2 regions of the Bacillus sp. OTU2372 genome follow, and region 2 is predicted to be linked to the other one. Evidence: a T-box and tRNA genes for the amino acid it is inferred to sense, from the RefSeq annotation. Region 2 holds a T-box; the other holds one or more tRNA genes.
What was found. The T-box of region 2 lies ahead of AAHB15_RS13265 (valine--tRNA ligase). A T-box ahead of a tRNA ligase gene usually reads a tRNA of that ligase, here a tRNA-Val.
Positions count from the first base shown of each region.

Region 1: it encodes a tRNA-Val, which carries the amino acid that the T-box ahead of AAHB15_RS13265 (valine--tRNA ligase) is inferred to sense. The anticodon was not compared.

Region 1 covers NZ_JASATK010000001.1:198,279-214,783, forward strand. Annotated here, with positions in the region: gene AAHB15_RS01055 (monovalent cation:proton antiporter family protein) at 77-1,936, shown strand; gene fabI (enoyl-ACP reductase FabI) at 2,045-2,809, shown strand; gene AAHB15_RS01065 (CotO family spore coat protein) at 3,025-3,738, shown strand; gene AAHB15_RS01070 (CotY/CotZ family spore coat protein) at 3,867-4,385, opposite strand; gene AAHB15_RS01075 (DUF1360 domain-containing protein) at 4,528-4,881, shown strand; gene AAHB15_RS01080 (YhcN/YlaJ family sporulation lipoprotein) at 5,204-5,671, shown strand; gene spoVAC (stage V sporulation protein AC) at 5,688-6,164, shown strand; gene spoVAD (stage V sporulation protein AD) at 6,165-7,190, shown strand; gene spoVAE (stage V sporulation protein AE) at 7,195-7,551, shown strand; gene AAHB15_RS01100 (YjcZ family sporulation protein) at 7,661-7,777, shown strand; gene AAHB15_RS01105 (stage VI sporulation protein F) at 8,113-8,367, shown strand; gene AAHB15_RS01110 (ATP-dependent helicase) at 8,390-10,690, opposite strand; gene AAHB15_RS01115 (GNAT family N-acetyltransferase) at 10,800-11,246, opposite strand; gene AAHB15_RS01120 (YjcG family protein) at 11,253-11,765, opposite strand; gene AAHB15_RS01125 (alpha/beta hydrolase) at 11,879-12,601, opposite strand; gene AAHB15_RS01130 (hypothetical protein) at 12,702-12,926, opposite strand; tRNA gene AAHB15_RS01135 (tRNA-Val) at 13,093-13,165, shown strand; gene AAHB15_RS01140 (GntR family transcriptional regulator) at 13,520-14,272, shown strand; gene AAHB15_RS01145 (fumarylacetoacetate hydrolase family protein) at 14,385-15,182, opposite strand; gene ttdB (L(+)-tartrate dehydratase subunit beta) at 15,445-16,056, opposite strand; gene ttdA (L(+)-tartrate dehydratase subunit alpha) at 16,053-16,505, opposite strand, start outside.
Region 2 covers NZ_JASATK010000007.1:15,694-32,198, forward strand. Annotated here, with positions in the region: gene AAHB15_RS13255 (prepilin peptidase) at 1-502, opposite strand, end outside; gene AAHB15_RS13260 (bifunctional folylpolyglutamate synthase/dihydrofolate synthase) at 1,439-2,749, opposite strand; gene AAHB15_RS13265 (valine--tRNA ligase) at 2,814-5,456, opposite strand; T-box leader at 5,507-5,739, opposite strand; gene AAHB15_RS13270 (hypothetical protein) at 5,900-6,094, shown strand; gene ysxE (spore coat protein YsxE) at 6,112-7,152, opposite strand; gene spoVID (stage VI sporulation protein D) at 7,256-8,371, opposite strand; gene hemL (glutamate-1-semialdehyde 2,1-aminomutase) at 8,692-9,978, opposite strand; gene hemB (porphobilinogen synthase) at 10,004-10,984, opposite strand; gene AAHB15_RS13295 (uroporphyrinogen-III synthase) at 11,163-11,954, opposite strand; gene hemC (hydroxymethylbilane synthase) at 11,947-12,885, opposite strand; gene AAHB15_RS13305 (cytochrome C assembly family protein) at 12,901-13,734, opposite strand; gene hemA (glutamyl-tRNA reductase) at 13,747-15,090, opposite strand; gene AAHB15_RS13315 (LiaI-LiaF-like domain-containing protein) at 15,362-15,850, shown strand; gene yihA (ribosome biogenesis GTP-binding protein YihA/YsxC) at 15,893-16,474, opposite strand; gene lon (endopeptidase La) at 16,471-16,505, opposite strand, start outside.

The sequences.
Region 1 (16,505 bases), on a different contig from region 2:
GTTAGTTCGTATTTATCTTTAGTTTATTCGGTTACTTTTATAAGAAAGAAACCTAGTTTTGAAAGGTGGTTTAAATATGGAACAACACATTTCTGTACTTTCGCTGCTTGTTGTTGTGACGACAGCGTTTTTAACTCCAATTATTCTGCATCGATTTAAATTGAATTTTATCCCGGTTGTGGTTGCAGAAATTATTATGGGTCTAATTATTGGGAAAAGCGGCTTTGATATTGTCCATCAGGATGCCTGGCTGTCCACCCTTTCGACACTTGGCTTCATTTTCCTTATGTTCTTAAGCGGGCTGGAAATTGATTTTACCGCCTTTAGCGGCAGCAAAAAACGGGATGCACTTGCGAATGGAAAAAAGGAGCCCAATACTTTTGTTGCAGCAACGACGATTTTTGCTGGAATTTTTATTTTTTCTCTAATTCTATCCTATCTATTTGTTCTAGCAGGATTTATTGATAATGCCTTTTTGATGACGTTAATTATCTCAACCATTTCCCTAGGAGTAGTAGTTCCTACCTTGAAAGAGGCCCATTTGATGAAAACGGTCATCGGGCAAATTATCTTGCTTGTTGCGGTAATAGCTGATTTAGTTACGATGATTTTATTAGCTGTATTTGTTTCAATATATGAGGCTGGCCATGGGAATACGTGGCTGCTCTTGATATTATTTGGGGCAGGTATTGTTCTTTATTTTATTGGTAAGAAATTTAAAACTCGTACCTTTATTGAAACATTATCAACGGGAACTGTGCAAATTGGCACAAGGGCGGTATTTACGTTGATTATTGTATTAGTGGGGTTATCGGAGACGGTCGGTGCGGAGAATATCCTTGGCGCCTTCCTAGCCGGTGTTTTAGTTTCATTACTGTCACCCAACCAGGAACTCGTCCATAAACTGGATTCCTTTGGCTATGGCTTTTTAATCCCTATCTTTTTTGTGATGGTTGGGGTTAACCTTGATGTTTGGTCACTCTTTAGTGAGAAGAAGCTTCTTTTACTTATACCGCTTTTATTGATTGGACTGCTGTTATCAAAGCTGGTGCCAGTTTATCTATTAAAGATTTGGTATGATACGAAAACCGTTATTTCTTCAGGCTTTTTGCTTACCTCCACTCTTTCACTTGTGATTGCTGCTGCAACCATTGGTGAAAGGATGAAAGTAATAACCCCCCAAATGAGTGGTACCTTGATATTGGTGGCTGTGATTACATCGATTTTTACACCAATGGTATTCAAAAAGCTCTTTCCGTTGGAGGCTGCGATAAGCAAAAAGGTTAGTGTGGCATTTTTAGGTGCTAACCAGGTAACCCTATCTTTATCGCAAGAATTAAAATCAGGCCTGTATGATCCGGTTCTTTATCATACGAAAATGGAGAAATCAGATAAGCAAATTGCTAATTCACTCTTTGATATTGTTGAAATCACTGATTACTCCATCGATTCTATTTCTAAAACAAATGTTTTTCAATCAGAAATTGTAGTCATTTCTACTGGTGATGAGAATTTAAACGCAAGTTTGTCCATTGAAGCGAAGGAAAAAGGTGTTTCCAGGGTCATAGCCCGGATTGAAAGCATAGAACTAGAACAAAATTTACGGGAGCAAAATATTGAGGTATTCTCTTCATATATGTCAACCAAAACACTGCTTCGGGCATTAATTGAATCTCCAACAGTAATTAAAATCTTGACTAATCAAGAGACAGGTCTATATGAAATTAAGATGTTAAACACACACTTTGATGGAATGCATTTGCGGCAATTTCCTTTTACAGGCGATGTAATCTTTGTTCGTATTTTTAGAGGAAAGGATTCGATTGTCCCTCATGGTGATACGGAATTGCAAATGGATGATCGTTTAATTGTTACCGGGTCAAAGGAGTATGTTGTTGAATTGAAGCGGGAATTGGAATTCTGTGAGACATGCTAAAGAGTTTGGGAAAGAATAGTATCCGAACCTTTTCATTTTAGGGGAAGTAGTGTAAAATTAGTACCAAGTACTAATATCATGTAATTATAGTAGGAGGACTATTTCAATATGAATCTTTCTGGAAAAACTTTTGTTGTTATGGGTGTAGCTAATAAACGCAGTATTGCTTGGGGAATTGCTCGTTCACTTCACAATGCAGGAGCAAGATTAATTTTTACATATGCGGGTGAAAGAATTGAGAGCAGTGTTCGTGATTTAGCTAACTCTTTAGAGGCAGAGGGAACTCTTGTGCTTCCATGTGATGTAACAAGTGATGAAGCAATTGCAAGCTGTTTTGCAGAAATTAAGGAAGCTGTGGGTACCATTCACGGTTTAGCACACTGTATTGCGTTTGCAAAGACTGAGGATTTAAAAGGTGAGTTTGTAAGCACATCAAGAGATGGATTCCTGCTTGCACAAAATATCAGTTCTTATTCATTGACAGCAGTGGCGAAAGTAGCACGCGAACTAATGACTGAAGGAGGAAGTATTGTAACTCTAACATACTTAGGCGGAGAGCGAGCTATACCAAACTATAATGTTATGGGTGTTGCGAAAGCCTCTTTGGATGCAAGTGTCCGCTACTTGGCTTCTGATTTAGGAAAAGACGGCATTCGTGTTAATTCCATTTCTGCTGGTCCGATCCGAACATTATCAGCAAAGGCAATTGGGGAATTCAATTCGATTTTAAGTGAAATTGAAGCAAAAGCTCCATTACGGAGAACGACAACTCCAGAAGAAGTCGGTGACACAGCTCTATTCTTATTTAGTGATCTTTCACGGGGAATTACTGGTGAAAACATCCATGTAGATTCTGGCTTCCATATCCTTTAAAAAAACAGCCTGCTAGCTCTTTAGCAGGCTTTTTTGTATGACATTGGAGAATTGACCAGCTCCAGCGCCCTAGCGGCGAGACGCCTTCGCGCTCCATAGCTTTTTCGAGGAGGCCATACGCCGCTGAACAGGGCGCTTACGCTTTTCTTGTGAACCAAGATAGGCAGATTGCATATATATAATGTGTGTGATTTCGTAACAAGGAGGTGAATTGCTTGTCAACGAAGAAGAGCCAGGGACCCATGTTATTTATCAACCAGGCGTTTGTAAGGCCGCCTTCAAATTTAAATATGCAAGATGTTTATACGAATCGGCAGGAACTAGCACCGCTCGAGGATGAATCGCCAGTGCTGCAAGAAACTAAGAAAACAATCCCCTTAGCAAAAGAGGAACTGGCACCATACAAGGTTGAGCCGTCTGTGCTACAAGAAACTAAGAAAACAATCCCCTTAGCAAAAGAGGAACTGGCACCAAACGAGGATGAGCCGTCAGAGCTAAAAGAAACTAAGAAAACAATCCCCCTATCTAAAGGGGAACTGGCACCATATGAGGATGAGCCGTCAGTGCTGCAAGAAACTAAAAAAACAATCTCCCTTGCAAAAGAGGAAATGGTTCTTGAAAATCAGGATAACTCGAAGCAGCTAGGGGTTCAATCCACAGCAAAACCAAAGGGGAAACAAAGGTCTTTCTTAAAAAAGGTCAAACCATTTAAAGAGATGGACCTGTTTGAGCGTTTAGACTATCTAATTAACTTTCCAAAAGTTCTGCCCCCTGTACCATGCGTCTTTTATACTGCGCGAGGAACCTTTCAAGGTTATTTAACAGAATACACAGACCAAGATGTAACCATACGTTTCCACAATCAAACCTCGAAAACCATTCCATTAGAACAGTTAACGAAAGTTATGATGATTGGAATACAGAGATAAAGAAAATAAAAAAGCCAGCCGTTTTACGACTGGCTCATTTGTTCAATTTCTGTTAATCATCTTAAACCTGATTAATAGTAGCCTCAGCTCCAAGTAATTGGTCAGCTTTAATACTGCTGTTTTCGTCCTTAATTGCAAAGTCCAAGGTTAACATCAGCGATACATTGCACTGCACAGAAGCAGCTTAAGTCAACGGTGATGCAATCTCTGCTCGCGCGGAATCTGTCAACTTTACAAACCTTTTGAAGGTCAATGCAGCATTTTTCTCCGCCTGAAACGAGATTAACCGGAACAAATTGTCCGTTGCTGTCTCGATGGCCTGGTACTAACACACGAAGAGTTGCACAGCAGTTATCAAATACGTCCTCAACGCGAAAGAAGATAGATACACATGCATCACATTCTTCTGTTAAGAATGCATGAAATGGCGTACCATCAGCAGTACTTAGAACAAATACTCGCGTATCAACCGGGTCTCTCCTTGTAGGCGACACCATCGATCCTAGCGGTTCGGTAAAGCAGCTAGTACACTCAGTACATTCTTGTTCAACTGCTTCAACTGCATTATCTTGAATATCTTTAATCGCACGAACTACTTCGCAAACGCAGTTTTCTCCGTGAAAGTTGTTTTTATTTCCACAACCCATTAATTTTTCCTCCTTATTCCGTGATATATCTTACAGTACTAACATATTTATGTGAGCGCTTTTGGGAAACGGACAAACGCCTTGTTTGTCAAAATTAGGCTGGTCAATCATCTATTTAATCTCAGAAAGGATAGTAGCCGGTATGAATATAACCTATTTAACGTTGCTTCTATTATCGCTGGCAAGCTTTCGGCTGACGAGATTGCTTGTTTTCGATCGAATCTTTGAGTTTATTCGCGAACCTTTTTTTGACGAAGTAAGGGAGGAACATGAAGGGGAAGTTGAAATTTATTATGTTCCAAAAAAAACAGGAATTAAGAAGTTTATAGGGGAACTGCTTAGTTGTTATTGGTGTACAGGAGTGTGGTCAGCTGCCTTTATAGTCAGTTTTCATTATATCTGTCCAGAACTTTCTAGACCATTAATCTTAATTTTAGCAGTGGCAGGTTTTGCTTCCCTGTTGGAGTTATGTGTGCAGCTTTTTATCGAAAAATAATGCTTTCGTGGAGACAAGATTCATTAATTCGACATATTCTAACTAGTAGTAAACATTGAAAGGGGAGGGAGAAGTGAACAATAAAAACCAAAACCAAAACCAAAACAAACAAATGACGCAATCCAATCGCAAATCGACAACTACTAAAAAGAATCAAGGCTGCGGATGCAGTAAAAAAACTTCAAAGTAACGGAAAAACTGCTGGTAAAACTGGCAGTTTTTTTAATTTAAGCTGCCAAGGTTATTCAGTCATAATTTTGCAGGATATTGAAAAAACTAAAATAGTATTCAAACACTCAACGGGACAAGGAAAGTGAAGCATATGAAAGCGGCATATCGTTTGATTGTAAGTATGAGTTTATTTTTATTGACGGCATGTTCTCAAAATCAGCCGGTAAAAGAAAGCCAATTAGCGCTCATAAAAACAACAAATCCGACCCCGCTTGGTACGGAGCGGAAAAACAATAGTGATCGGGTAGAGGATATCAAAAGAGATGTTAGTTCTTTACCGGAGCTGTATGACGTTGCGGTTATAAAAGGAGAAAAAGATACATTAGTGGTCTATAAGGTAAAGCATATGCAGAGATTTAAAATGAAGACAATCGAAAAGAATCTAAATAAGAAGCTAGAAAAAAATCATCCAAAGGAAAACTTTACAGTATCAAGCGATTATAAGATTTTCTTGGAAGCTGTCAGGCTGAACGAGGGGATGAAATCAGGAAGGTTATCACATTCTAAGGCTGAAAAGCGTTTAGAGGAAATTGTTAAGATGACGGAAGATATGAAGTAAGAAAGGATGTATCGGAATGGCTAGCAAGCAGAAAAAGATGACCCCTCAGCAGAAAAACTATCAAACACTCCAACAAAAACATGAACTGAAGCGTCCAGTTTTAAAAAATTGTATTAAAGCATTTTTAGTTGGCGGGATTATTTGCATGATTGGCCAAGCTGTCAGTTATTTCTACATATATTATTTTAACTTCACCGAGCAGAGCGTCGGAAACCCTACCGTTGCAACAATGGTCTTTTTTTCGATGTTGTTAACTGGTTTTGGCGTCTATGACCACATTGGCCAATTTGCTGGTGCAGGGAGTGCGGTACCGGTAACCGGGTTTGGGAATTCAGTAATCTCTGCAGCCATCGAACACCGAACTGAAGGGTTTGTACTCGGTGTAGGTGGAAATATGTTTAAACTCGCAGGTTCAGTGATTTTATTCGGAGTATTTTCAGCGTTTGTTGTTGCATTAATTAAGACGCTACTTGTGATGTGGGGGGTTTTGTAATTGTTAAAGGGGCACCAATCGTGGGTTTTTAACAATCGGCCAATGATTACAGCAACAGGTGTAACAGGGGGACCGTTTGAAGCAAACGGCAACTTAGCGAGTGACTTTGACCTGCTGTACGAAGATTTATGGATGGGACAAGAATCTTATGAAAAAGCCCATCGGTTATTGCTGGAAGAGGCGATCAAAGCAGCTTTAAAAAAGGGGAATATCCAAAAAGAACAGGTTCAGTTTTTATTAGCAGGTGACTTACTTAATCAGATCACTCCGACAAGTTTTGCCGCAAGGACCATGCAGATTCCCTATTTCGGTTTATTTGGCGCCTGCTCAACATCCATGGAGGGTTTAGCCTTATCTTCCTTTATCGTTAATTATCAAGGGGCTAACTATGTTTTGACAGGTGCATCCAGCCATAACTCTGCTGTCGAAAAACAGTTTCGCTATCCAACCGAATATGGTGGACAAAAGCCACCAACTGCACAATGGACGATTACAGGTGCAGGAGTAGCGCTGGTTGAGAAGAATAAATCTGGTAAAAATCATCCGGTGACTACGTCGGCAACAATTGGAAAAGTTATTGATATGGGTTTATCAGATCCTTTTAATATGGGAGGGGCAATGGCTCCGGCAGCTGTGGATACCATTACCGCTCATTTTCGTGATTTACAATTAGACCCATCTTATTATGATTTAATTGTGACCGGTGACCTAGGGCGAATTGGTCATGATACTGCTTTTGAATTGCTAAATAAAAATGGATTGAAATTGGACAAAAAACAATTTCAGGATTGTGGATTATTGATGTATAAAGATGACCAGCCTGTTCAAGCTGGTGGCAGTGGAGCAGGGTGTTCCGCAACTGTCTTATATGGACATTTACTAAATGAAATGAAAAAGGGGACTTATAAACGAATATTAGTCGTCGCTACAGGAGCATTATTGTCCCCGCTAAGCTTTCAGCAAAAAGAGTCCATTCCATGTATTGCCCATGCTGTTTCAATTGAAATGAATGGTGAAAAGGGGTGAGTCGATGCTTGCAATGTTTTTTTGGGCCTTTGTTGTAGGCGGGTTAATCTGTGTAGTGGGGCAATTATTATTTGATGTAGCGAAACTCACACCTGGCCATACCATGAGTTTGCTGGTGGTTGCTGGAGCGGTCTTAGATGGATTAGGCTTATATGAGCCACTAGTTGACTTTGCAGGTGCCGGAGCAACGATCCCAATTACCAGTTTTGGTAATTCTCTTGTTCATGGGGCACTCCAAGACGCTAAGGCACATGGGATTATTGGCGTTTTAACTGGGATGTTCCAAGTAACAAGCTCTGGTATTTCTGCTGCAATTATTTTTGGGTTTATTGGCGCACTAATTTTTAAGCCAAAAGGGTGAAATACTCATTTTTATAGCCAATTTTCCCATAAGGCTGTCATGCCTAGTACACATGATTAAGTAATTTCATATGTTATTAATGAGATTACCGAAAGTGAGGTGACAGTCTATGTGCTTTGGATACGGCGGCTACGGCTACGGCGGCGGTTTTGGCTACGGTTCCACTTTCGTGCTTATCGTAGTATTATTCATCCTTTTAATCATTGTTGGCGCAAGCTTCTATTAATAGACAATGAGATGGAGGGGGCTGGACCTAAAAAGGGCCAGCCCTTTCTGTTATTTACATAAAAGCTTTTGATTGTCCGAAAGCAAGGTGACTTCGGACAGAACTCGCTTCAAAAAGCTATTGATTGTCCGAAGGTAAGGCATCTTCGGACAGGACTCGCTGCCAAAATGTTTTTTATTGTCCGAACACAGCAATTATTCGGACAATACCAGCATGAATCCACTGATGACAGTTGAATACATAACCTTAATCTTTGTAGTCAATTTCATCACATTCACCTTTTTTTCCCAACTTCATAGAATAAAGTAGTCTATGAAGGAGCGTGAAATTTTACCATGGATAATGGGTTCTTTAAGAATATAGAAAAGAAAACAGGCGTTAATATGAAAGATATTTTTGATTTAGCTAACTCCCTACAAAATGCTAACTTTAAAGATGAAAAAACAGTTCGTAATGTCATCCGGAGAGTTTCTCAAATTGCCAACAAACCGGTAAGTAAAGACATGGAAGATCAAATTGTGAAATCGATTATTAACGATGGAAAGCAGCTTGATTTTAACACGATTGCTCAAATGATGAATAAAAAATAAAAAGAGGAATGACCAATTGTTTTTACAAATTGGTCTTCCTCTTTTTATTGATGGGAGCTAAAAATCTGGAACGATTAGCTTTCTTTCCTCGCCTGTTACTTGGAATGGAGATTAACAGCTCCTCCTTTGCTCTTGTCATCGCTACATAGAATAATCTTCTTTCTTCTTCAAGCGGAGCATTATCGCCGGCTCGGTAAGATTCAAGGGCAAAGTCGTGCGGTAAGCTGCCGTCTACAGCACTTATCATATAAACGGTATTATATTCCAGCCCTTTAGCCCGGTGGATGGTACTAAGCGTGATCGCGTCAGTGAAATGTCTGCTCATATTCTTAATTTCCTTATTCATGGCCGACATATGCAGTGCGTGTTCCAACAAAGCCTCTATTGTTGTAAAGCTTTTGGCTGCAACTTTAAGATCTTTTAGGTCATCAGAGCCTTTTTCAAGCTTACTCGATTCATTCCCGCGTTTCTTTAGAAAATCTAGGAATCCAATTTCTTTTTCGATTTGTTCAATCGCAACAGACGGAGATAAATGTTTAAGCCCGCGGATAAGGGTAACCGCCTTTTTTAATTTTTTCTCTTGAAAAGCGTGAGCAGTTTTTAGGTGCGAAAGGGCCTCCAGAAGGCTGCAATCCTTCAGAATGCTTTCGGCTTTTAGGTCTTTAAGGACTGATTGTTTTAAAAATAATAAGGGCAATAAATCGCTCATGGCATTCGGGTCGTCTTCATTTAAACTTACCTTTAAAAAGGCAAGGGCGCTTCTAACGATAAAACGATCGTAAAATGCTTCGGCATCTTGATCAATTTTAAAAGGGAGGTTCGAGGCGGCTAATCTTTCAAAGACTGCCCGCGAGCTGACATTTGTCCGATAAAGGATGGCAAAATCCCCCGGTTTCGCACCTTGTGAAATTTTCTCCTGTATATCGGTAATAATCATTGTAGCCTCTTCTTCTTCATCATATGGAAAAAATAATTGAGGAAGGATCCCCGAAGCGTATTGTGCTTCCATGCGTTTTAATCTGCGTTTTTTATTAAGGGCAATCATTTGATTAGCTGCAGCAACAATTTCATGTGAAGAACGATAATTCTGCTCAAGAGTTACTAATTTTGCCTCAGGAAAGTCTTTTTCAAAATCTAAAAGATAACTTGGGTCGCTGCCCCTGAATGAGTAGATGGCCTGGTCATCATCACCAACCGCACAGACATTTTTATGTTTGTCAGATAAAAGTTTAATCAGCTCATATTGAACCCTGTTTATATCTTGAAATTCATCAATTAGAAAGTATTGGAACTTGTCTTGGTAATACTCTAGAAGGGGAGGAGATGAAATAAATAACTGATAACAGCCAATTAACATATCGTCAAAATCAAATAATCCTTCTTTTTGTTTATATTCTTCATATTTTTTATATAAAAACACCGCGCATTCTTCCCAATCAGATGTGGGTTTAACTTCATGCGGCATGAGAAGAGAATTTTTCCAAAAACCAATTTGCTGCAGTGCTAAATCATAGGCAAATTCCTTTTCAGACAATTGGAGGTCTTTCCCAGCCTCTTTAAGGATTTTATCGCGCTGCCAATCCTTCTTGAGTAATTTATTTGAGGACCAATGGGCGGCATCATGGAACATTAAGATTCGATAAAAGATACTGTGAAAGGTACCGGTAACAAGTTGATTGATCTTTCCCCGCTGCATATTTGGATAGGAAAGCAACCGATTTTTCATTTCTGCAGCCGCCTTGGAGGTGAAGGTTACAAGCATAATAGAGCCAGGATCGGCGTGTTTCACCTCGAGCATGTAAGCAGTCCGCGCCGTTAAAACACGCGTTTTGCCGCTCCCTGCTCCTGCTAGGACTAATAACGAGCCATCTGTTTCCATGACGGCATCCACTTGGCTTTTATCAAGCACTACTCCTTTTTCAGCAAGCAGTCTTAAATAGGTTGGCAGTTCCTGTCCAACATTTTTATTAGTTGGTGTATAAGGAAGAGAGTATTCAATCGGTTTAGCATGCTGAAATAGTTCTAGGTTTGTATTTGTCGCGGTAATGGTCCGTCCTTGGGGGATTTTGAAACCATTCCGCTCGATATAAAGTGGAGCATCATCTGAATCTATAATGGGGTCAGGATCAAGGCATTTTTTTTCGGGTGTATGGACATGAAAAAAATGCGGCTCCATCTGTATTCCTAGAAACAATTTTACCTTTTCATGACAGGTGGGGCAGTCAAGTTCTCCATTTTTCCCTGCTAAGTAAATTTTTTGATACTGATCTCGAGCCAATTGTGAGAGTGTAATTAGCTGTTTTTGGTAGATAGCTGTTTTCATATATTTAAAACCTCTATTTCGCGAAAATAACACATGTTCTATCTTAACAAAACCGGCCAGCTTCGGAAAGTGTTTGATTAATTATCCAGCTAAAAGAAGCACCTGCCGGTTAGTCGGCAAGTGCTTCTGTAGGAATTTGTTTTACCATCGTTTTATGAGGAATCCCTGCATCCAAAAATTCTTCCGATACTACCTCATAACCAAGTCCGGCATAGAAGGGAATCGCATGGGTTTGGGCATTCAGTTTTAATTTGTGCAAGCCTTGTTTCCGGGCGAAGGTTTCGATGGCATTCATCATCAATCTCCCCGCTCCGGTCTTACGAGCTTCTTTTAACACACAAATTCGTTCGACTTTACCATAACCATCAATGACACGGAATCTACCGGCAGCAAGGGGATTGGCTGTATCTCCATACATAACAAAATGAGTTGCTTCATCCTCGTATTGGTCTATTTCCTCTTCGATTGGAACATTTTGCTCCTTAACGAAAACAATTTTTCTAATAGAAAAGGCGTCTTCAAGTTCTTTTTGATTTTCAACCACTTTGATTTTCACGTCTTACTATTCCTTTCCAAGCCGAAATGTTTCATATACGGTCCAAGAACCATTTTCTAATTGATAAAGCAGATGAAAGCGGTCAATCGTTTCTTCATGATCAATCTTTGTCATCCGGAGTGACCCATAAACGTCAGAGTGTTCATCATTTGACAGCTTTTGGCCAATCGTAATATGAGGGACAAAGGCATATTCTGTATTTTCATCATTCAATTCGCGATTGATTTCTGAATGTAGGGTGGAAAGCTCGTCCGTTGGTTCCACCTTAAAATAGATTACATTATTTACGGGCTTGAAGGAACTGATTTTCGCCGTTTTTAAAGTAAAAGGGCCAGTTTTTTCAGCAATTTTACGTAGTTTATCAGCAAAAATCTTGGCATTTTCTTCTGTGGCTTCAAAAGCACTTTTTAATGTCAAGTGCGGAGGAATAAGAGCATAATGCGGATCGTAACGTTTACGATAAGAATTCACTACATCTTGAAGCTTTTTCGATGGGAAAATGACAACACCAAATTTCATGCGGTTACCTCCAATATTGAAATTATTTTACAAAAACATTGATAAAATCGCTTTCAATTATTATAGCAAATTTTCTAAATATATTAAATAAATTAAAATATCTATAAGAAGTTCTAAAAAAACATTTTAAGCGCCCGCTTTAAATCAGGCTGCCAATAGGTCCATGTATGGGTACCATTAAATTCTTCAAAAAAGTATGTAATTGGTTTTGCTTGTATTTTTTTGGCAAGAACCCTGTTTGGACTTAAAAAGTTTTTTACTTTTCCGTCTGTAGTTGGGACCTTTGTTTCTTGAGTTCCAATCACATGATAAATTTCTAAAAGCTGCCCTTCTTTAAAATTTTCTACTAAATTGAGGACATCCTCATCGACATATGGTGATTGAAGCAATACTTTTCCAAAGGAATGCGGATAGTGGACCGCCGTCATTAAGGAAACAGTGGCACCAAGAGAGTCACCAATTAATGCCCTGGTGGAACCCATCTGATAGGTTGGAAATTCCTTATCTAGAAAGGGAACTAATTCGTGTGCTAGAAAACGAATATACTGGTGGTTTTGATCACCATCGGGATGGTATTTGCGACGTCGGTCGTTTACATTCTTATAGGGTACCCCAACTATAATTAAATTTTCAATTTCTTGTTTAAAAAGTAATTCATCTGCTAATCGTCCGATTCGGCCAAGCTGAAAATAATCTCTGCCGTCCTGAGCAATTAGCAGTGAGTATTTGAAAAGTGGTGAAAAGTTTACAGGCAGATAGATAAGAAGCTGCATCGTTTCTTGTAGTTCTGAGCTATGAAAGGTATATTCTTTGATTGTGCCTTTTGGATACTGCATGGAAAGCCCCCCGTAGTTCGTTTGATTCAACTGCATTTTATCATAACTAGAAAGAAGTTGCTTAATAGGGTAGGGAATGGTTGTGGGAGGTGGGGTAGGTTTAATGGAGGTACGTTCTAGGTGAACGAGTTTCCGGCATAATTGATAAAATGTTCTCGCGTTTAAAGGTCCGAATTTGTTTCCGAAGCAGGCAATAAGCACGAATGTAGTCATCGTTTATTTCTTTCACGATTAGCTTTCTTTGGGAAAGTTCTTGGTTTTCAGCAAGATAAATCATCTCAATTGGCATATGTTCTTCGATTGAGCGTATTAAAAGGCCATCCATGGTAAACACTCCTTTTGGTTTATAATATATATTATAACCGAACATTAGTTCTTTATTCAAGTTGATAAGGAACAAGTGTTCCTATTTCGTTTTTTTAAAAAGTTGATTAAAATGGTATTGACATTCTGAGCATTTTCACTATAATTAAATTTGTAGCTTAATAAGAGATCTGTTAGCTCAGCTGGGAGAGCGCAACCTTGACAGGGTTGAGGTCGGGGGTTCGAACCCCTCACAGGTCATAACTAGTCCTAACATCTACGGTGTTAGGACTTTTTTTGTTTTTGGCTTTTACCAGAAAAATTTTGATTCCACCTTTCATCCAAAGGATATGAGTTTACGTTCTTAAATGTAAAATATATACGAGTGATTTCGGAGAGTTTTAATCGTAAATAGCTTATAATCCATAATGATGAAGGTTATTCAAATGAATAATAGTGTTCAAAGAAAATTGTCATGATCTGCTCTTTATTGAGTTTAGAATTGTTTTTCTGGTATGATTTCTTAATAGAGCCGTTTTTTTATATAAACTTAGATACAGTGCTAATCATTACCATGTTATTTTAATCAAATTTATTAGGAAGTGTGTTAATAGTATGAATTCGCCAGATGAACTTGCAACGGCAGATGTTAATTTTAAAGAACTAGATCATTCTGCTCTTTCTCAAAACATTCATTTATTTTTAAATAGTTTAGATAAAAATGGGGAATCACGCTTGCCACAACTTGCTTATCTTGCAACAAGGCATGCCATACGACAACTTCAACTCCCTCCAGGACAAACAGTACTCGAAAGGGAAATGGCTGACATCTTGGGGATGAGTAGAACGCCGGTTCGTGAGGCTCTCGTGCGTTTAGAGATGGAGGGGTGGGTACGGCTCATACCACGTCGCGGGTTTGTTGTAGCACCCATTGTAGCGCATGATCTCCAACAAATTTATGAAGTAGTAGAAGCGCTTGATGGGATTTCTGGCAGCTTGGCTACCAAGCGTGCTACCTCTGAAGAATTAGACAAACTTGACCATTTGATTGAGGAACAAGAAAAGGCACTAGACTCTGAAGATTTACTTTTATGGACTGACCTTGATGAGCAATTTCATCAACTCATTGTCGATTTAGCCCAAAATCCCCGTCTTAGAGTGGTTATGGATAGTCAATCTGATCAACTATATCGTGCCCGGTTATATACGATTAAGCACCGGCCTAAACCAACACGCTCCATAATGGACCACAAAGCCATTGTTGCTGTTATGAGGGCATCAGAACCGGATGCTGCACGATCAATGTTACAATCCCACCGTTATAGAGCCCGTAGTGAAATTTTAAATATTATCCGATCTCTGACTTAATTAGTGGTAAATAACTTAGATATATGTAAAAGAAAACTTCCTACATAAAAGAAAAAGGCTGTAGAGATTTTCAAGAAATCCGCCACAGCCTTGGCTGGAAAAAATATATAAGCTAGATTACATAATTACATAGTTTCCCGATATTCTCTACTTCCACAGAAACAACGTCACCTGACTTCATTGGACAACTGCCAGAAGGTGAACCAGTTGCCAAAACATCACCGGGCTCGAGTGTCATAACCTTTGATATCCAACTGATAAGAAAAGGAATGGAAAGTGACATCTGATTAGTATTACCCTCTTGTACGACTTTACCATTTAGGGTTGTAACTATTTGTAAATTGGTTGGATCTATACCCGTCACGATACACGGACCTAAAGGACCAAAAGTGTCAAACCCTTTGCCGCGTGTAAACTGGGGATCGGTTTTTGTAAGATCTCGTGCCGTTACATCATTAAAGATTGTACAGCCGAAAACATAATCCAATGCCTCTTCTTCTTTTATATTTTTGCCGCGTTTTCCAATAACAAGTGCAACTTCCCCCTCCAATTCAACCTGCTTGGTTAAATCGCTTGATGGAAGAATGATTTCACCGTGATCTGGAATCAAGGAAGATGTCGGCTTTAAGAACAAAAACGGTTCCTTGAGATTGGCCTTTCCTCCAGTTTCTTTTGCGTGTTCAGAATAGGTCCACCCGAAATTAATTACTTTTGAGGGTGCAACAGGTTCCAAAATTTTCACATCACTATAGTTAACTCTTACGCCATCATATTTTAGTACATTGTTAACTACTTCTATAAAATTACTCGATAATTGTAGAATTGCATCATGCTCAACCACTCCGTAATATACTTCCCGGTTATAATTCTCATAGCGAACTATCGTTTGTGTTTTTTGTAGTACCTGCATTACCATACCGCACCAACTCCATCTATAGATAAAATAATTGCAGCTCCTCCAACCAATTACAAATCCAGATTCGTCATCGCTAAAGATGTCAAATACGAATCTGTCTTAAACCGGTTTTTTAAGACTATGATTTCCATCTTAATCTAGTAAAACGGTTGAATGCGTTTCCACTTACAATAAAAAAATAATTTTATATAGTACACAAATTTGAGAATGCTAACATTTTTTATCATATCCAAAAGACATCATGTGACGGAAAAACTCACTTGATGAATCGTACTTGCTGGCTTATCAACTCGTATTGTTCATCCTTCTTTTTATTGAACTCCACTTTATTTTCTTCAAAGATGTTATTTCCTTCTGCGTCAATGGAAACAATCAGAGGACCGAACTCATTCACTTCACATACCCAAAGAGATTCAGGCATTCCAAGGTCTTTCCAATGTACTTCTTTGATTTGTTCAACCTTTGTTGCCGCAAGAACAGCATTTCCTGCTGGGAATACGAGGTGCAGCGCTTTATGAGTCTTACATCCTTCTTCGGTGTTTTTCCCCATTCCACCTTTTCCAACAATGAGTTTAACACCTGTTTCTTCGATAAATTCCTTTTCAAACTTTTCCATTCTCATGCTGGTTGTGGGACCAACAGAGACAATCTCGTATTGATCATTTCCAAGGTCTCTAACAATAGGACCTGCATGGAAAATAGCTTTACCCCTAAGGTCTACAGGTAAAGGGATTTTTTCCTCGATGAGTCTTCTGTGTGCAACATCTCTGCAAGTAACCAGTGTCCCTGTCAGGTAGATGATGTCTCCGATTCGGATATTTTTAAGATCTTCATTCTTTATAGGTGTTGTTAAAACTTTCTTACTCATAGTGTTACCCCCTCGTGAGTACTAATTTCATAGTTCAAATTACTATCGAAGGTGATCTTTCCTCTTCTATGGGACCAGCATCCTGTATTAACTGCAACTCCAATTGTAGAAGGATGTCTTGCTGTATTCACAACATTTACACCCATGACAGATTTAGATCCCTTAAGTCCCTGAGGTCCAAGGCCAATAGCGTTAATTCCATCTTCAAGAAGTTTTTCCATCTTAGCCGCGTTTTCATTTTCATTATGACTTCCAACAGGTCTCATAAGGGCTAACTTTGAATTTAAGGCAGCTGTTTCAACAGAAGTACCGACGCCAACACCTACAAGAAGTGGAGGGCAAGCATTAAGTCCATAACTTGTCATGCGGTCAAGTACAAATTTTACTACGCCTTCATAGCCTTCCCCGGGCATTAGGACTGTTGCCACTCCAGGGAGGGTACATCCGCC
Region 2 (16,505 bases):
TGCTAACAAAAGCAATCATTAGTAAGAGAACAAATCCGATAAAAGCTCCAAGGAGACTGTCCCACCAGGGAGTTAATGGCCAAAAAAATCTTTCTATTAAAAAAATTCCTGCAAACCAAATGAGAATTTTATCTGGGATAATCATATAATGAATATCTGATACTACTATAATCATAAACATAGAGATTAATGTAAGCCCAACCACTAATTCTGAAGACCACCCAACAACTAACGGTGCAATTATAAATAGTATTCCTGTGAGTAATTCAAATATTGGATAGATAGGAGAAATCCGCTTTTGACAATCACGGCATTTCCCCTTTTGTATTATATATGAGGCTACTGGGATGAGTTCTATCGTTTTTAACAAATGCCCACATTTTGTACAGGTGGAACGTGGCCTTATAATAGATTTATTTAATGGAACTCGTAGTCCGACTACATTATAGAATGAACCTAGTACTAGACCTAATATAAAAAGATAACAATAGATAAACACCATTTAATTTTCATTTTCTCCTATTAAGGATTTGGATTTACAGCCCGCGTTTAAAAATTTCTTCAGCACCAATACCACCCGATGACATTGTATACCTTCTATAACATTAGCATCCAGATACGACCATTTTTGCTGGTTATATTTGTTGCGTATAAGTGAACGTGAGCATCCTTCTTTGAACTTCAAATAATCCTAGAATTGATCGTACAGAAATAGTAGTAATTATTCCAATAAAAACAATCCCCGCCAATAGCTGAATTAATGTTAATCTACACTGATTTTTAAATTTGTTTAAGTATTTTTAACTAAATTCTCACCTTCTTTTGGTATTATACACCTAGTGATATTGTCTCTTGTAGTATACATTAATAGATAATGAAAGGAAGTGAATTTTTTAGGAATTTTGTCTCTTTCTTCAGTATTGTTATATAAAAAGTTGATATAATTACTTAAACCTCTTTATCCTATTTTTCGACTTTTTTTCATAGATTTTTGCAATCTTGGCTAGCATGACATCCAAGGCACGCTGTCCTTTCTGCGATTATTGACATTTAAGTAACCAACGAAAAAGTCCAATTACTCAACATTGGCTTAGTCATTGAACGCTTACATTGCTAGAAAAAAGTGACCAAATTATGAGATTAACACTCTAATTGATCTAACTTCTAGCAACCATGGGTTGTTTAAAACATTACCGAAGATTTGGTATATTAAAAAAATCCCAGGCTCCGGACTTTAACCCATTAGAAATGAAGTCTATTGTTCGAAGCTTGATACTAAAAAGAAGCTCATCCATTTTCCAATGTTTATGATATAGGGAGAGATCTGCTTGCGATTACAAGGTAAGTACCACCCTCTGCAAATGGCTTTTTACAGTTCTATTTACGTTACATAAAAAAGCCAATTCATCTTTCGTGAATTGGCTTTTTAAAAAAATATTTAACATTTATTTTCCATATATTCAGAAATTATAGGTTTAACTTCTGAAATAAAATATAGAGAACCCGTAACGATTAACATCTCGTTAGGTTCCTGATTTTTTATCTTTTCTTGAAGATAAGACTTCCAATCATTTACTGCTACTTTGCTAGCTGAACTGCTAATTTCACATAATTCTTCCGCCTTAGCAGCGCGAGGAAAATCAAAGCTAACAAAAGTTATCTGATCCGCAATCCCATCTAACATCCTAATCATCTCATCCAATTTCTTATCCCTTAACGCAGCAAAAGCAATATGAATGTTTCGATCTTTATATCGGCTAGTTAGCTCATGAACTAATGCCGTAATTCCTTCCTGATTATGTGCACCATCAATAATTACCAGTGGTTTTTCAGAAAGAACTTCAAACCTGCCTGGCCAGTAAGCCTGCTTTAGTCCATTTAGAATGGATTGTTCCGTTACTGAAAAACCTGCCTGTTTTAAATAATTTGCGGCAAGAATAGCTAGTGAAGCATTTTCCGTTTGATGCTGCCCGATCATACTAATCTCAAGATCCTCAAGGGATAGTGACTTTGATTTTAGTGTAAAAACTTCCCCTTTGGCAATCGATTCATGTCCAGAAATCTGAAACTCTTGATTTAATCGAAAGATGGGGGCAGACTTCTTATCCGCCATTTCCTCAATTACCTTTAACGCACCAGGATGTTTAACCGCCGTAAAAATCGGTGTGTTATTTTTAATAATCCCAGCTTTTTCGAAAGCAATCTCCTCATAGGTATTACCTAGGATAGCGGTATGGTCTAATCCAATGTTTGTAATAATCGCAGCTAACGGCTGAATAATATTCGTGGAATCGAACCGTCCGCCTAACCCTACTTCAAAAATAACAATGTCGATATTGCTTGTATTCGCGAAATAGTAAAAGGCCATCGCCGTGATCACTTCGAACTCCGTTGGACCACCTAGTTCCGTTCCTTCTAATTCATCTGCGAGCGGCTTAATGACATTGGTCAGCTCTAATATTTCCTCATCACTAATCGGTTTTCCGTTAACACTGATTCGTTCGTTAAATTGTTCTATATACGGTGACGTAAAAGTTCCCACCGTATATCCTCCTGCCTGGAGAATTGATCTTAAAAAGGTAACCGTGGAACCTTTTCCATTTGTCCCTCCAACATGGACGGCTTTGATTTTCTTTTCCGGAGAGCCAAGTTTGTCCATCATCCATTCCATCCGTGTTAAGCCTGGTTTAATCCCTAGTCTGAGTCTCCCATGAATCCAGTCGAGGGCTTCTTGATAAGTTGTAAACAATTTTGGTACACCCCTTTTATGTAAGCGAGACGAACCCAGTGTTGAATTCGTCTCGCAAAATTTGTTATCCCCTTAACTCTTTAATACGCGCTTCGACCGTGTCTCTCTTTTCTAGATAATCTTTCTCTTTCGCACGTTCCTCTGCCACAACACTTTCAGGGGCCTTTTTCATAAAGCCTTCGTTGCCTAATTTCTTCTGAACGCGGTCCACTTCTTTATTTAAGCGGTCTAATTCTTTATTTAGACGAGCAATTTCTTCGTCAATATTAATGAGTCCTTCAAGCGGCAAGATGATTTCTAAGCCTGTAACCACAGCTGTCATTGCTTTTTCTGGTACTTCGATGTCTACGCCCATTGTCAGCTCATCAGGATTACAGAAGCGTTCAATATAGCTACGGTTTTCTTCAACAGCTTTTAGAACCGTTTCATCCTTAGCCTTTACAAGCATCTTAATTTTTTTGCTCATTGGCGTATTCACTTCTGCACGGATGTTTCGTACAGAGCGAATCATTTCCACAAGAAGTTTCATATCTTGTGCTGCCTGCTCATCAGAAAGCTCTGGTTTTACAACCGGCCATGCTGCTGTTGTGATGGATTCACCAGCATGTGGAAGATTCTGCCAAATTTCCTCCGTGATAAATGGCATGAATGGATGCAACAAACGCATCGTGTTGTCTAATACATAAGCAAGGATGGAACGAGTGGTTTTCTTAGCTGCTTCATCTTCACCATATAATGGAAGCTTCGCCATTTCAATATACCAGTCACAGAAGTCATCCCAGATAAAGTTATATAAGGCACGGCCAACTTCACCGAACTCATAGCGTTCAGACAGTCTTGTTACATGTTCAATCGTTTCATTTAAGCGAGTTAAGATCCACTTATCGGCAACCGATTTTTCGCCGCTGAAATCAATTTCTTCATATGTTAAACCATCCATATTCATCAAGGCAAAACGGGAAGCATTCCAAATCTTATTGGCAAAGTTCCAAGTGGACTCGACCTTTTCAAAGCTGAAACGTAAATCCTGGCCTGGTGAACTTCCAGTGGATAAGAAGTAGCGTAAGGCATCGGCACCATACTTTTCGATAACATCCATTGGATCTACACCGTTACCAAGTGACTTACTCATCTTACGGCCCTGCTCGTCACGAACGAGACCATGAATAAGAACATCTTTGAATGGACGATCCCCTGTGAACTCGATGCTTTGGAAAATCATCCGGGAAACCCAGAAGAAGATGATGTCGTAACCAGTTACCAGTGCATCCGTTGGGAAGTAACGCTTATAATCAGCCGCTTCAGTGTTTGGCCAGCCCATTGTAGAGAACGGCCATAATGCGGAGCTGAACCATGTATCTAATACGTCTTTATCTTGTTCCCAATTTTCAGCATCTGCAGGTGCTTCCGTTCCTACGTAAACTTCACCTGTTTGTTTGTGGTACCAAGCCGGAATTCGATGACCCCACCAAAGCTGTCTGGAGATACACCAGTCGCGGATATTTTCCATCCAGCGAAGATATGTTTTTTCAAAACGATCTGGAACGAAATTTACTTTGTTTTCTTTGTTTTGTAGGGCAATCGCTTCGTCTGCAAGTGGCTGCATCTTAACAAACCATTGGGTTGAAAGATATGGTTCAACAACCGCTCCGCTGCGTTCAGAGTGACCAACAGAATGCATATGCTCCTCAATTTTGAAAAGAACGCCTTGCTCTTGCAGGTCTTTAACAATTTGCTTGCGGCATTCGAAACGATCTAAGCCTTGGTATTTGCCGGCTTTTTCATTCATAGAACCATCTTCGTTCATGACAAGGACACGCTCTAAGTTGTGACGGTTACCCACTTCGAAGTCATTTGGGTCGTGAGCAGGCGTTATTTTTACAGCCCCTGAACCAAATTCCATATCCACATAATCATCACCAACAATCGGGATTTCACGCCCAACAATTGGGAGGATTACTGTCTTACCGATTAAATGCTTATAACGATCATCTTCCGGGTGAACGGCAACAGCGGTATCACCGAGCATTGTTTCTGGACGAGTTGTGGCTACTTCAATCTGACCAGAGCCATCTGCTAATGGATAATTCATATGATAAAACGCACCCTGAACATCTTTGTAGATTACTTCGATGTCAGATAATGCTGTTTTTGTTGATGGGTCCCAGTTAATAATATATTCACCACGGTAGATTAGACCTTTTTTATATAGGGTTACAAATACTTCTTTAACCGCATCTGAAAGACCCTCATCAAGTGTAAAACGCTCGCGGCTATAATCAAGGCCTAAGCCTAATTTCGACCATTGCTGACGGATATGGGACGCATATTCTTCTTTCCATTTCCATGTTTCTTCGACGAATTTTTCACGACCTAAATCATAACGGCTTTTTCCTTCGTTACGAAGTTTTTCTTCTACCTTTGCTTGAGTTGCAATACCCGCATGGTCCATGCCAGGCAGCCAAAGAACATCATAACCTTGCATTCGTTTCATCCGTGTAAGAATATCTTGTAAGGTTGTATCCCAAGCGTGACCTAAGTGGAGCTTTCCAGTAACATTTGGCGGCGGGATAACGATTGTGTACGGCTGTTTGCTTTCGTCATCCTTTGCTTCAAAAAACTTGCCATTCAGCCACCATTCATATCGACCTTTTTCAATTGTTTGCGGATCGTACTTGGTCGGCATTGTTAATTCTTTTGTTTCCATTTTGTTTCCTCCTTCAAAATTCCGGTAAATACAAAAAACCCCAGTCGTCATAAAAGGACGAATGGAGTTTGCTTCGCGGTACCACCTTTTTTCCAATCCAAAAACACGATTGGCTCTTAACTTAGATAACGGATTTTATCCGTCTTCAACTACTAGGATTTCTCTGTTCGCAGAAGAAGCTCATGGGCGACTTTCCAACGTTCTGCTTAGGAAATCTTCCAGCAAGTGATTTCCCTCTCTTAAAGCAGGAGTGCATTGTACTCTTCCCTGTCGTAGCTCTCATTTTAAATTATATTGTTATACTACCCAAAAAAGGGGAGTGACGTCAATCAGGATGACCAATTTTTTTATTTTTTATACCTTATGTAAAGATGAAGAGAACTTCTATAGGCTTTTGGAATATATATAAATAAAAGTTTTATCTTTTTGGGGAGGTTCGGAACGTGAAACGTAATAATTTCCACAAATATAAATACCGTCCCTGGTTTATCACTTCACGCAGGATTGCCGCACAATTGATTGTTCCCTTCAGCATCTTTCAATTTATCCGCACACTGTTTTTACCAACCGTCCTTGATGTATTGCTGTTAGCCATTTTTCTTGTGATTGCTGTTTCCCTCTATTTTGACATACTTTAAGGAGCCCATCATGCAGGTTATGACTGCTGCTGGGCTCCTTCTTTTGCCTGCTTTTGTTGATTCTCAATTTCAGTCATCCGCATCACAACATACTCGGAATTTTTCAGGTGCCAATACTTCTCCTGCAGCTTCCGAACAAACTTCATTTCATTCTTTCTTCCTTGTTTCTTGTAATAGCTATCGACCACTTGCATAATCGGAACAGGTAAGGCTAAATAGCTGTTGAATAATAACTTCTCATCCTCTTTATAAGGGAAATATTTAAAGTAGTGATACACCCAGTCAATCGCGGTATCACTCCGCTTTGGTCTAGTGTTTAAGGCCCTTGATAAATATGGGAGCAGATCATGAATAGGGGACCCATAACGGGCATTTTCAAAATTAATAAAAAAACCGTACCCCCGGTCATCGTAGAGAAAATGTTCGGGAGATAATTTCCCATGAGTTATCACCATTCGTGCCTTTTCGTCGTCTTTCGTCGTTTCGTACCATTCCTCGAATTTGGCTTTCGAAAACCGGAGCGCCTGGCTGATTTCGTTATAGTATAAGCAATACAACAACTGAAACGGTGACATATAGGTCTTCTTTTCACATTCATCCATAAAGCCATCAAGGAATTCCTGATGCTTTTCAAGCTGCTGAATGGTGGTTTCGTAGTGCTCAGTACGTTCTTCTTTGTTGACCGTTACTTCCTTCGCAGACAGGGTATGAAGTCTAGCTAACTCTCTAAATAGCTCGAAATTTTGCTGATCACGGTTTTCTTTTTGATCATTGGGCATCCACGGCATTAAATAATAAAGATTATTCTCATGTAAAACCGCATACCGGCCGTCCATGGTTGGATAGATGGGGACGATGCGGTTGAAGCCTTTTTGATATAGCAGGTGAACATGACGGATGAAATCTGTCCCTGTTGTAGGTGGGATTTTTTTTAGTGCAAAGGTGCCTTTATTGGAATAAACCTTTTGAACAATCCCGTAGTCTTCAACAAAATAAGGCTCGACAAGATAATTTTGTAAAATTGGTGTTATTGATCCTAACCGATTCATTTCGCTCATGAGATGTCATCTCTCTTTCAATGAAAGGCGAAGATTAGTAAAACTTTAAGAAAAATAAGCTGAGCAGGTTGGAAAAAAACCCGCTCATCTTTTTATTCATCCGCTAATTTTTTGCAAGTGTCCCCGGAATATAAAGAACCTGACCAACAGATACATCTTGATTTAAATCAAGATTATTGACACGGAGCAGGTTCGGAACGGATACATCATAGCGGTCTGCTAAGCTAGCAACCGTATCCCCTTTTTGAACAATGCAAACCTTTAATTTCGTTTGGCCTGTTCTTTCATCCTTACGGGCAAAGAACTCTGTCAACGTCATACTTTTCTTCTTAGCAGTCTTCTTCTTTTTCACTGCTTTTGGCGGCACTTCTGAAGAAGAAGAAGATGAACTTTCCTCAGAAACTTCAACTTCTGCAACAATTATTTCTTCATGGTGCTGTGGAGCGTGATCTTTCACTACAATAACTTCTGCGGTTGTTTCAACCGCTTCAGGATGGCTCCCTTCACTCCTAGCCTCCTGCAAATTCCATGCAGGAGAATACTCTTCTGTCTCTTCCTCCTCTTCTTCTTCCTCGACCTGAGGATGATAATTGAAGGTAGGGAAATTCGGTAAGATTTCAACTGGTTCTTCTTCTTCCTGCGGTTTCCTTGCTTCGGCTTCAAACAAGAAGTTGTTTTCAAAGCTGCTATGGACGGCAGGTTGTTCTACTTCCACTTCTTCCTCTTCATAACGGTGAAGCACTTCAAACTCTTTTTCTTCCTCTTGCTGCTGCTGTTCAACTTGTTCATTTCCATATAAACCACTAATCGTTAACTCGGCGGAAAGCTTGATGCAACTGCGCTCTGGGATGGAATAATCAAATGATTCTACAAGGACGTCGATATCATAGATACTTTGAATCCGGTTATTCGGAATCGTGATATCGACTGGGAATCTGTGCGAAAATTCACAGGATCCCGCCTCTTCCAGTTCAGCTACTCTCTCGACAAATTTTTGGGAGGTAACCCCATCCTCTTCACTTACTTCGCTTGCTTCGTAACTTTTATATTCGCCAGATAGTTGGAGCGAACCACGTATGGTTACGTACTGATCGTTTTCCTGGATGGTGATGTCCGGGTCTAGGGAAATCGAAATGAGTTCCTCGACTTCCTGTCCTTTTCTAAACCACAATGACTCCTCCAAGGAAAATCGCAGGCACGATTGATTCTCTTGGGACAAAGCGACTCCTCCTTTCGTATCCTCCACGCAAAATCACTATGTCACTTAAACTCTATGTGGGAGGACAATTTTTTATGATAAAAATGGTATTCTGACTTGCAAAAAGAAATGTTTTTGATGGGCACTTTATTCTGTTTGGCTGATTTTTCTGTTGGATTGGCTTATTTTAGGTGATAATTGGCTCGTTTTTCGGGGGCTTGGCTCATTTTTGAAGATGATTGGCTCATTTTCCTTGTTTATTGGATAATTTTCCATTTATACCCAATTACGAACAAAAAAAATACACCCACGCTTAACAAAGGTGGGTGCAGAAATTAATATTATTTAAGTTTCGAAAAAGCAACCTCTGCTGCTTGAATCGTTTTTTCAATATCCTCATCAGAGTGCTCTACGGATAGGAATAAGCCTTCAAACTGAGATGGCGGTAAGAATACCCCTTGATTCGCCATTTCGCGATAATAGGCCGCAAAGAAGTCTAAATTAGATGTCTTAGCTTTTTCATAGTTAATAACAGCTTCGTTCGTGAAGAAGAAACCAATCATTGAACCAGCACGATTAAAACTAATCGGAATATCATGCTTTTCAGCTGCTGCTTCAAAACCTTTTTGCAGCAGATCACCTTTGCGGATAAACTCTTGATAGTGCTCAGGTGTTAATTGGCTTAATGTTTCAAGACCAGCCGTCATTGCAAGCGGGTTACCTGAGAGTGTCCCTGCCTGGTAAATTGGGCCGCTTGGAGCGATTTGCTGCATGATTTCAGCTTTACCACCGTAAGCACCAACAGGAAGTCCGCCGCCGATGACTTTTCCAAGACAAGTAATGTCAGGCGTTATATTAAAATAGCCTTGTGCACAGTTGTAGCCGACACGGAATCCGGTCATAACTTCATCAAAGATGAGTAGCGAACCATTGGCTGTTGTCAGCTCACGAAGACCTTCTAAGAATCCTGGAAGCGGCGGAACCAATCCCATGTTTCCAGCAACAGGCTCCACGATAATACAAGCGATATCTTCACCAAAGTGCTCAAACGCATATTTAACACTTTCAAGATCATTGTACGGAACTGTGATTGTATTTTTAGCAGTCCCCTCAGGAACACCTGGGCTGTCAGGCAGCCCTAATGTAGCGACACCTGAGCCTGCTTTAATCAATAATGAATCGCCATGGCCATGGTAACAGCCTTCGAATTTTAAAATTTTGTTGCGGCCTGTATAGCCTCGTGCTAATCGAAGTGCACTCATTGTCGCTTCCGTTCCGGAGTTGACCATTCTGACTACTTCAATTGACGGAACGCGCTCAATCACAAGTTGTGCTAATTTCGTTTCTAATTCCGTTGGGGCACCAAAGCTTGTCCCCAATTCAGCTGTTTTTTTCAAAGCCTCGACGACACGATCATTGGAATGCCCTAAAATCAGCGGACCCCATGACAATACATAATCGATATATTCATTTCCGTCTATATCATATATTTTTGACCCTTTGCCTCTTTCCATAAAAATAGGACTCATATTAACGGATTTAAAGGCACGAACCGGGCTGTTCACACCCCCAGGCATTAGGTTTTGGGCTTCTTTAAATGCTTCAATCGATCTGGTATACGAACGCATTCTTTTCCCTCATTTCAAGTGTTGTTTATTCCGCTTCTTTTAACCAGCGGCATGCATCTTTTGCATGATAGGTGATGATTAGGTCAGCACCAGCACGCTTCATGCCAACCAGCATTTCCATTACTGTATTTTTCTCGTCAATCCAGCCGTTTTGGGCGGCGGCCTTAATCATGGCATACTCACCGCTTACGTTATAGATAACAACAGGCAGATTAAAGTTGTTTTTTACATCACGAACGATGTCAAGGTATGGCATACCAGGCTTCACGATTAAGAAGTCTGCGCCTTCTGCCACATCGGATTCTGCTTCTCTGAAAGCTTCAAGGCGGTTTGCTGGGTCCATTTGGTAAGTTTTCCGGTCACCGAACTGTGGTGCACCCTCGGCAGCTTCTCGGAATGGTCCATAGAATGCGGACGCATATTTAACCGCATAAGACATGATCGGAATCTCAGTAAATCCTGCCTCATCTAATCCCGCGCGAATTGCAGCAACAAACCCGTCCATCATGTTTGAAGGGGCAATAATGTCAGCACCTGCTTTTGCTTGGGCGACAGCTGTTTTTACGAGTAAATCAAGGGATTGGTCGTTAAGGATTTTGTCACCTTCAACCATTCCGCAATGGCCATGGTCGGTATATTCACAGAGGCAGGTATCTACGACGATGATAATTTCTGGAAAATGTTCTTTTATGTAACGGGTTGCGATTTGAACGATCCCATGGTCATGAAAGGCTTGCGTTCCGCAGGCATCTTTTGTGGTTGGGATTCCGAATAATAATACAGACTTGATACCATGTGCAACGATGTCTTCCATTTCTGCCTGAAGGTTGTCCATTGATACTTGGAATACTCCCGGCATAGATGAGACTTCTTTACGGATATTTTCGCCTTCATATATAAATAACGGATAAATGAAGTCTTCTGGTCTGATGTGATTTTCTCTTACAAGCGCACGCATATTAGCACTTGTCCGTAATCGGCGGTGACGTTGAAATTGAAGTTCCATTCTATTTTTACCTCCAAATATTTAATTTTAATTTGTTACTGGCGAATAACTTTCGTTTAGTGGCGGATAACCGCAGCTTTCTGGGCATCACCGCTTTTTAGTGGCGGATAAAAGAAAATTACTGGCGATATTCTAATTTACTGGCGGATAACTCAACAATACTGGCGCATGGCCTCTGTTAACTGGTGTTAAGTCCACCTTCATTCTCAAGATAAGCAATCGTGCTCTCCATCATATCCTTCACGGTATACTGCTCTGGTGACGCATGCACCGTCAAACCATACTCAAGCAGCTTTTTTTCCGTAACAGGTCCGATACAGCCGATTATACATTTTTTCAACTGCTCCTCCAAACCATACTCCTTGACGACCACCATGAGGTGATCAACAGTCGAAGGACTAGTAAAGGTGAGGATATCCAGTTCATTTTCTGAAAGCATCTGGGCCAGCTTCAAACGGCTTTCTTCAGGCAAATACGTCTCATAAATAACCACTTCATCGACTTGTGCCCCTGCCGCCGTTAACGAAGCGGCAATATACTCCCGAGCCAAGTTGCCTTTTGGGAGCAAAATCTTGGCATGGGCATCAACTAAAGGTAAAAACTCCTCGACAAACACCTCGGCAACATAGGCCGAAGGGACAAATGCCGGGTGAATCCCCTTCTGCTGCAAAACCTCAGCCGTTATTTTTCCAATTACAGCAATCTTGGGCAAAGCGGTTGCATAACGGTCGTAAAACGAAAAAAAGGTATCGACCGTGACATTGCTCGTAAAGATAATCCAGTCGTATGTATCAAGTGCCTCCAAACATACTTGAAGACGTTGAATTTTTTCAATCGGTCGAAAGGCAATTAGAGGGATTTCAACAGGAATCCCTCCATACCTCTCGACTAGCTTTGAGAAAGATTTTGCTTGACCTCGCCCTCTAGGAACAAGAACTTTTTTATCAAGCAAAGCGCCGGTTTTACTCACGACCTTCAAGCTCCCGCTTAACTCGATCAATCAGGTCCTTGGCTCCTTTTTTAATTAATAAATCAGCAGCCTGATTTCCGAGCTCTTCCGGATTTTGTCCGCGAAGTTCTTCTCTGAAAATCTCTTGACCTTCTGGTGAGCCGACTAAAACATTTAAAACTACTTCATCATTTTCGTTTACTTGTGCAAAGCCGGCAATCGGCACCTGGCAGCCGCCCTCCATTTTGTGAAGGAACGCCCGTTCAGCACGAACGGCTTTTTCTGTTTTTTTGCATGTGAATTTTTCAAACAGCTCTAGCAGTTCCTTATCGTCCTCACGGCATTCAATGGATAATGCTCCTTGACCCACTGCAGGAACACAAATATCGGCATCAATAAATTCCGTTACAACTTCCTTCGCCCAGCCAAGACGGGATAGACCTGCAGCAGCTAGAATAATGGCATCGTATTCACCGGATTCTAACTTTTCTAATCTTGTATCCACATTTCCGCGGATCCATTTGATCTCTAGATCAGGACGCTGCGCTAAAAGCTGGGAGCTGCGGCGAAGACTGCTTGTACCGATGATGGCACCTGGCTTTAAGTCATTTAATTTCACATGGCCTTTTGAAATCAAAGCGTCACGGTGATCTTCACGGAATGGGATACAGCCGATCGTCAAACCTTCAGGAAGGACGGCCGGCATATCTTTCATACTATGGACGGCCATATCAATCTCTTTATCAATCATTGCCTGTTCGATTTCTTTAACAAATAATCCTTTTCCGCCAACCTTTGAGAGGGTTACATCTTGGATTTTATCACCTTTTGTCACAATTTCTTTGACCTCAAATTCAAAATTTGGATTTAGCTTTTTAAGCTGATCAATTACCCAATTCGTTTGTGTTAACGCCAATTTGCTTCGTCTAGAACCAACAATAATTTTTCTCATGATTGCCTCCTATTGTTATGCATACCATAAATGAAATGATGATAATCGACCAAATAAGAAAAAGTTTATTAGGACAATTAAAAAGGACGCTGTATTCCAAATGGCTAATTGTCTGCCGGAGAGATTTTTTACAATCCGCAGGTATAAATAAATACTATAGGCTGAAAGTAACAGGAATGAACCAATAATTTTCATATCGTACCACGGCATTCCCGGAACCTTAAGAAATGCCCACTGGAGACCTAAAATTAGACTGAGAAGCAGCATCGGAACGCCAATAACAGCGAATATGTATGATAATTTTTCAAGTTTCTCCAAATCGGCAAGCCGGATTAAGCGAGTTCCCCATTTTTTCCGTTTCAATAAATTGTATTGAAGTAAATATAACGATGAAAATACAAATGATAGAGAAAAGGCTCCGTAAGAAAGTATGGCCATCGTAATGTGAATTAACAGCAGTTCAGATACAAGCTTGGTTGCCAACGTATGTGAATGGTATTGCATCGGCACAAAAGTATGGATGGCCATGACGGTGAATCCAAGTATATTTGTAAAAAAAACGATAAAATCGACCCGTAATAAGTGATTGATAATAATAGACAATGTTACCAATACCCAGGCATAAAAATAGAGTCCCTCAAAAATGGTTAGTACAGGGAATCTGCCTGTATTTATCATATATAAAGAAAGAAAGACGGTTTGCAATATCCATACAAATGCAAGTAACCAGAAAGCAATACGGTTTGCCTTCCGGTTATGGTGAATGAAGTCGAAAAAATATAACAACACACTGAAGGCATATAGAACAACTGTAAATTCGTGAAGCCTTGTCAAAAGAGTGTTAAACATAGCAACAACTCCTTATGACTGAAAAGAAGCCTGAACTTCTCCAACCGGCATTTTATTCGTTTTAGCTGCTTTCGAATGTTGTTCCTGAACAAGCCCCTCAATATTAAAGATCTTCATAAACAATTCCATTGTCTGATCTGCATCTGGTCTTGCTGCCAACTCTTTTGCTTGTAAAATAGGATCCTTTAAGAGCTGATTAATGATGCTCTTTGTGTGTTTATTTAGGACTTTAATATCATGTTCGCTTAGGTTTGGCAGTTTCCGTTCAAGACTAACCATCGTTTCTGCTTGAATCGCCAGTGCTTTTTCACGAAGTGCAGAGATAACAGGGACCACTCCAAGCGTACCTAGCCACTGTTTAAAATCGACAATTTCCTTTTCGATCATTAGCCTGATTTTCGCTGCGGCTTTTTGACGCTCCTGCAAGTTTGCTTCAACAATGCCTTCTAAATCGTCAATATCGTATAAAAAGACATTATCAAGTTCAGCTATTCTTGGGTCTAGATCACGAGGTACCGCAATATCAACCATAAACAGCGGTTTCCCTTTGCGCTTTTTCTCGACTTTTGCGATTAACTCTTTGGAAATAACCAAATCCTTAGCACCTGTCGAACTGATTAGGATATCGGCCTCTATCAGTGATTTCTCTAATTCGGTCACATTTCTTGCCTCACCGTCAAAACGGCTTGCAAGTGCTTGTGCTTTTTCATACGTACGATTAATCACGGTTACTTGTTTCACACCGTTGCCGTGTAGGTTCTGAGCAGCCAGTTCACCCATTTTTCCAGCGCCAAAGATTAAGACATGCTTATTCTCAAGCGAACCAAAAATCTTCTTCGCTAGTTCAACCGCTGCATAGCTGACAGAAACAGCATTGGCACCAATATCTGTTTCAGAATGTGCTCGTTTTGCAAGCGTAACTGCTTGTTTAAAGAGGTGTTTAAACACAGAGCCTATGGTTCCCTCTTGTTGTGCTAACAAAAAGCTTGTTCGTACCTGTCCGAGAATTTGAGTTTCTCCGAGAACCATGGAATTTAGTCCACATGTTACATTTAATAAGTGGTCTACTGCACCCTCATCCTCATAAACAAAGAGGAACGGTGAAAATTCCGCTTGCTCGATTCCGAACCATTCAGACAGAAATTCTTTTATATAATAACGGCCTGTATGAAGCTGATCCACCACCGCATAAATTTCTGTACGATTACATGTTGACAAGATGATATTTTCTAGGATGCTCTTTTTTGAATTTAATTGCTTTATCGCATCCACAAGATCGGTTTCATTAAAGGTCAACCGCTCACGGATTTCAACAGGGGCAGTTTTATAGTTAAGACCGACGACGACTATATGCATTTGTTTATTACACCCCCAAAAAGTTTACAGTATTATCTATTAAAAATTATATCACGAGCAATTTCGAATTTTGCTCGATAAATGTGAACATAAAATGAAACAATATGCTAATATAAAATAAACTTGCTTGATTTAATAAGACTTTAGCATAGATTCCTTTACATATTCTTAAGTATGAAATAAATCGGATTTCTAATATACTTCCCTATGTACAGTACCAAAAAAATAGAATAGATTCAAGTGAACCTTACTGGAAGTGATGGTGTTTTTAATGAAAAACCAACGAATTTTCCCTGGGATTATCCTAATTGGATTTGGGGCGTATTTTCTACTACAGCAGACAGGCATTACTCTTTTTCAACAATTTTATACATGGCCGACACTGCTTATTATTGTCGGTGCCGCTTTTTTAGGTCAGGGGTACTCTGCACACGAATATGATGCGATTCTCCCTGGAGTTATTATGAGTGGATTTGGCCTGCATTTTCACCTTTCAGGACATCTAGCCTTTTGGCCGACGAACACGATTGGCATGTTAATTTTAATTATTTCTGTAGGCTTCTTTCTTCGTTTTCAAAAAACAAACACTGGCCTGTTTCAAGCCTTCCTTTTTCTCATTATAGCGGTTCTATTACTGTTTTATGATAAAATTGCCGGCTATTTTGGCATTCTGCAAAACGGGATGAATTTAGTTTGGAAATTTTGGCCTGCTCTTTTAATTGTTGTTGGTATTTATTTTTTACTAAAAAAGAAAAAATAACCGCCTTATGCAGATTAACTGCCTTGGCGGTTATTTTCTTTCTTACATATAACTTTGCAAAATCGACCAGGCTTGATCCTTGCCCTCGCCTGTTTCCGAGGAAAAAACAATGATATGGTCATTTTGATCTAGTTCTAATGTCTCGCGAGTTACTTTTAAATGTTTCTGCCATTTCCCTTTAGGGATTTTATCCGCCTTCGTCGCGATGATGATGCAGGGGATCTCGTAATGTTTAAGAAAATCATACATCATCACATCATCAGTGGTTGGCGGATGGCGCAAATCAACGATTAAAACAACCGCCCGAAGCTGTTCCCGTGTCGTAAAGTAGGTTTCAATCATCTTTCCCCACGCGGCCCGCTCGGTCTTTGAAACTTTCGCATATCCATAACCAGGTACATCGACAAAATGCAAAATTTCATTAATCAGGTAAAAATTCAATGTCTGCGTTTTACCTGGCTTAGAAGAAATCCGTGCCAAACCTTTTCGATTCAGCATCTTATTAATAAACGAGGACTTTCCCACATTAGAACGGCCTGCAAGCGCAAACTCCGGCAGCTCAGTTTCCGGATATTGTTCCGGTTTTACAGCGCTAATTACTATATCAGAACTAACTACCTTCATCGAGCGCCACCTTCTAAAAGGGCGCGCTTCA